2 regions of the Neorhizobium sp. S3-V5DH genome follow, and region 1 is predicted to be linked to the other one. Evidence: riboswitches for the same ligand, from Rfam matches in the RefSeq annotation. Region 1 holds a riboswitch; the other holds the start of a gene.
The links. Region 1 has a riboswitch for S-adenosylmethionine ahead of metA (homoserine O-succinyltransferase). Riboswitches for the same ligand answer to the same signal wherever they lie in the genome.
Positions count from the first base shown of each region.

Region 1 (2,393 bases):
AGCTCCGATGATATCGAGCCCCTCCAGGGCAGAAAAACCGATGACGGAAAACAACGAGCCTTTTGGAAGATCGAGGCTGATCCTGCCTGGCAAAAGAGGTACGGCTTCTTCTTCGCCGGAGGTCAGAACGATATCGACGCCGCGCTCGGCGAGACTCATTGCATGTAACAGGTGCTGGAGGGCATGGTCGCTCCGCTCGCCGCCGAGCGCACCGACGAAAACTAGCCGTGTGGCTCCGCGGTCGACCGCCTCGGCCGTGGCGATTTCGCCGTCGGTCTCGTTTTTTTCCGGGGGATAGGTCTTCTGTTTGATACCCGGCCATTGCCTTGCAAGCTCGGCATCGGTGGAGTCGAAGTCGCCAACCCACAATTCGGGTTCCACGCCAAGTATCGCCGCGTGCCGCATACCGCTATCTGCCGCGATGAAGCGGCTGTCTGCGAGCGCCTTTTTCAAGCGGTCGGTGACGGTGAGGTTTCCGCCGAGCAGGATGGCAAAGGTTGAATGGGTCATGCCCACTGCCCATAGCGTAAACGGGGCACGAAGGGAAAGTCGCCACAAGCTTGTCTCGCTAATTTCGAGCGCTTTGCGCCGGATCTCGCGGCCAGAACGCTCCTTGCGGGAAGTGAGGTAGATTTTGCTACCATTGACGCGGGGCTTAGCAAGGATTATTTGAAAGCTCATAATTCCGTGGTGATTTGGCCGGCCGGCTTGCAGCCACGTTAAAAAAGTCGCTAAAGGGCCGCGAGAAGATGTCTTCCCACGGGCCGGTTGCGATTTTTCGCCGCCGGCTTTGTTTTTGTTGGGTTGAGCCATGCCGATCAAGATTCCCGATACGCTGCCCGCGTTCAGTACCCTCGTTGAAGAGGGTGTGCGAGTGATGACTGAAACCGCGGCGGTGCGGCAGGACATCCGTCCGCTTCAGATCGGGCTCCTGAACCTCATGCCGAACAAGATCAAGACCGAGCTGCAAATGGCGCGCCTCGTCGGTGCGACGCCCCTGCAAGTCGAGTTTTCACTGGTGCGCGTCGGCAACCACAGGGCCAAGAATACCTCCGAGGATCATCTGCTTGCCTTCTACGAGACCTGGGAAGAGGTGAAACACCGCAAATTCGACGGTTTCGTCATCACCGGGGCGCCGATTGAAACGCTGCCGTTCGAAGAGGTCACCTATTGGGATGAGATGGAGAAGATCCTCGACTGGACGACCACCAATGTCCATTCGACCATGAATGTCTGCTGGGGGGCGATGGCCGCCATCTATCACTTCCATCGCGTTCCGAAATACGAATTGAAAGAGAAGGCGTTCGGAGTTTACCGCCACCGCAATCTCTGCCCGTCGTCCGTCTATCTCAACGGATTTTCCGACGATTTCCAGGTTCCGGTATCGCGCTGGACGGAGGTTCGACGGGAAGACATCGAGAAGGTGCCGGATCTCGAAATCCTGATGGAATCCGAGGAGATGGGCATTTGCCTGGTGCATGAGAAGGCCGGCAGACGGCTCTACATGTTCAATCACGTCGAATATGATTCCACCTCGCTGGCGGACGAATATTTCCGGGATGTGAACGCCGGCATCCCGATCAAGCTGCCGCATAACTACTTCCCGCATAACGACGACACGCTGACACCCTTGAACCGCTGGCGCAGCCACGCGCATCTCCTGTTCGGCAACTGGATCAATGAGATCTACCAGACGACGCCCTACGATATGGAGAAGATCGGCGCGCAATAAGCTTGGATCCGATGACGGCGGATAATTTTGTTCGCAACGACGTTGCGGCTGCCGGACAAATCGCGCAGTTTGCACGCCGACAATTCGGAGGAGCAGGCCGTGGCGGATCAAGCGAAGCAGGGTTTCGAGGTTTTCGGGCAGACGGAGAAGGGCGAGGCGGTCTACCGCCTCAAGATTTCCGGCGGTGGGCTGACGGCGCATGTCATCACTTGGGGGGCAGTCATCCAGGATCTGCGGCTCGACGGACATCAACCGCCGCTTGTATTGGGTTTCGAGCGCTTCGAAGACTATCTCGCACACTCGCCCTATTTCGGCGCGACCCCCGGCAGGTGTTCCAACCGCATCGGCGGCGGCCGTTTCTCCTTGGACGGTAGGCAATATCAGCTTGAACTCAACGAACGCGGCGTTACGCACCTGCATGGCGGTACGGATGGCATCGGCCGCAGCAATTGGACGATCGTTGATTGCACGCCCGACAAGGTGGTGCTGCGCATCACCGATCCGGATGGCCGTGCCGGTTACCCCGGAAACTGCACCATCACCGCCACCTATCAGCTCAACGCTGACGGCGTATTGTCGGTCATCTACGAATCGACGGCCGATCAACCGACACTCGCCAATATCTGCCAGCATTCCTATTTCAATCTTGATGGCCGTGACG
Region 1 is NZ_SMCL01000009.1:188,164-190,556, forward strand. Features, by position in the region: gene EDE09_RS15160 (thiamine diphosphokinase) at 1-510, opposite strand, end outside; SAM riboswitch at 678-755, shown strand; gene metA (homoserine O-succinyltransferase) at 812-1,732, shown strand; gene EDE09_RS15170 (aldose epimerase family protein) at 1,832-2,393, shown strand, end outside.

Region 2 (2,393 bases), on a different contig from region 1:
CGTCATCTCGGCCGCATAGAGCGGCGGCACATGAACCGCCTCACGCGAGACGAGGATGTAGAATTCGTCCGGATCGAGAATGAGCTCGTTGCGGCCGCGGCTATAGAGCGGCTCCCAGAAATCGAAGATGTCGTGCTGGGCCTTCTTGTCGACGTCGACAACAGCCGTGTGATGCTTGCCGCGATAACCGATCAGGCCCTCCTTGTCGCCGGAGAGATCGATCGAGAGAGCGATGCCACCCCCGGAGACATTCGGGTTGCTCGCGGCCACCAATATCTCGTTCTTGTGGAGCTGCAGCAAATCCGGCTCGCTCAAAAGAGCGTTGCCCACGCGGAAGCGGATCTGAGACAGGCGCGAGCCGCGGCGAACGACGATCGGAAACGTTCGGGGCGAGATTTCCAGATAGAGGGGGCCGGAGTAACCGACCGGGATCTTGTCGAATTCCTGGGCGTAGTCGGTGATCACGCGCGTGAAGATATCGAGGCGGCCGGTCGAGCTTTTCGGATTTGCCGAGGCCGACATATTGGCCGGCAGGTCGAGCCTTTCCATCAGCGGCACGATATACACGCAGCCTGTTTCCAGCACCGCGCCTTCGGTGAGATCGATGACGTGCAGCTTGAGGCGATCGAGCTTGTCGGAGACCAGGCTGTTCGGTCCCGGCATGAAGCTTGCCCGGACCCGGAAAGCCTTTGCGCCGAGACGCAGATCAAGGCTCGCTGGCTGAACCTGATCCCGATCAAGCTCGCGCTCGGAGATCAACCGTCCACTGTCGAAAAGCGCCGCTATTGCGCGGTCCGCCAGAATTCCTGTTTCGCGAGCCATCATGTCTCTCTCAGAGTTTTCGTCGAGACAAAACCAAATGCGAGCCATTGACGCAAGCGGGACGCGGCGCTATGCCACTCTTATCCCGTGGTGATTTGGCCGGTCGGCTTGCAGCCACGTTAAATAAGTGGCTAAAAAGACCGGGTGCGAAACCGGTCTGCTTATGCGACCGGTTTTTTTGTTCTGAATGGGGACACGCATGACCAAGAAATGGCGCCCGGCAACTCAGCTCGTACACGGCGGCACGTTGCGTTCGCAATATGGCGAAACCTCCGAAGCGATCTTCCTGACCCAAGGTTTCGTCTATGATACCTCGGAAGCGGCCGAAGCCCGCTTCAAAGGCGAAACCGACGGTTTCATCTATGCGCGCTACGGCAGCCCCACCAACGACATGTTCGAGAAGCGCATGTGCGCGCTGGAAGGCGCCGAAGACGCACGAGCCACCGCCTCCGGCATGGCTGCGGTCACTGCCGCGATCCTCTGCCAGCTGAAGGCCGGTGACCATATCGTCGCGGCGCGCGCCCTCTTCGGCTCCTGCCGCTGGGTGGTCGAGACGCTCGCTCCGAAATACGACATCGAATGCACGCTGGTCGACGGCCGCTTCCTCGAAAACTGGGAAAAGGCCATCACGCCGAAGACCAAGGTATTCTTCCTGGAGAGCCCGACCAATCCGACGCTCGAAGTGGTCGACATTGCCGGCGTCGCCAGGCTCGCCGACCAGATCGGCGCCAAGGTCGTCGTCGACAACGTGTTTGCGACCCCGCTCTTCCAGAAGCCGCTGGAGCTCGGCGCGCATATCGTCGTCTATTCTGCCACCAAGCATATCGACGGCCAGGGGCGCTGCCTTGGGGGCGTCGTGCTTTCCGACAAGGCGTGGATCGACGAAAACCTGCATGACTATTTCCGTCACACAGGCCCGGCGATGTCGCCCTTCAATGCCTGGACGTTGCTGAAAGGCATCGAGACGCTGCCGCTGCGCGTCAAGCAGCAGACGGAAAGCGCGTCCAGGATCGCCGATTTCCTTGCCGAACAGAAACAGGTCGCGCGGGTCATCTATCCGGGCCGCAAGGACCATCCGCAGGCCGATATCATCGCCCGGCAGATGACGGGCGGTTCGACGCTGGTCTGCTTCGAGCTGAAAGGCGGTAAAGAAGCAGCCTTCAAGCTGCAGAATGCGCTTGATATCGTCAGGATTTCCAACAACCTGGGCGACTCCAAGAGCCTGATCACCCATCCGGCCACGACGACCCACAAGAACCTGACGGATGAAGCGCGCGCCGAACTTGGCATTTCGGCCGGCACCGTCCGCTTCTCCGCGGGCATCGAAGACACCGACGACCTGATCGAGGACTTCGCGCAGGCGCTTGCCAAGATTTCTGCCTGACGCGGCTGGTTATGGTAAATCCGGTCTTGCCGGATTTACCAACTAAATTATCCCTAACCTCAAGAAACGCTCACACTCGCTTGTTCAAACCGCGAGAATTCTTGACGTTTCCGCAGCTCTGTACAATATCGAGTAAGTAACCATTCTCAGGTGCCGCATGTATCGCGCCCGTACACGAGACATAGAA
Region 2 is NZ_SMCL01000001.1:186,956-189,348, reverse strand. Features, by position in the region: gene EDE09_RS00955 (2'-deoxycytidine 5'-triphosphate deaminase) at 1-825, opposite strand, end outside; SAM riboswitch at 900-978, shown strand; gene EDE09_RS00950 (O-succinylhomoserine sulfhydrylase) at 1,022-2,206, shown strand; gene apaG (Co2+/Mg2+ efflux protein ApaG) at 2,364-2,393, shown strand, end outside.
Region 2: another riboswitch for S-adenosylmethionine. It lies ahead of EDE09_RS00950 (O-succinylhomoserine sulfhydrylase); the one in region 1 lies ahead of metA (homoserine O-succinyltransferase).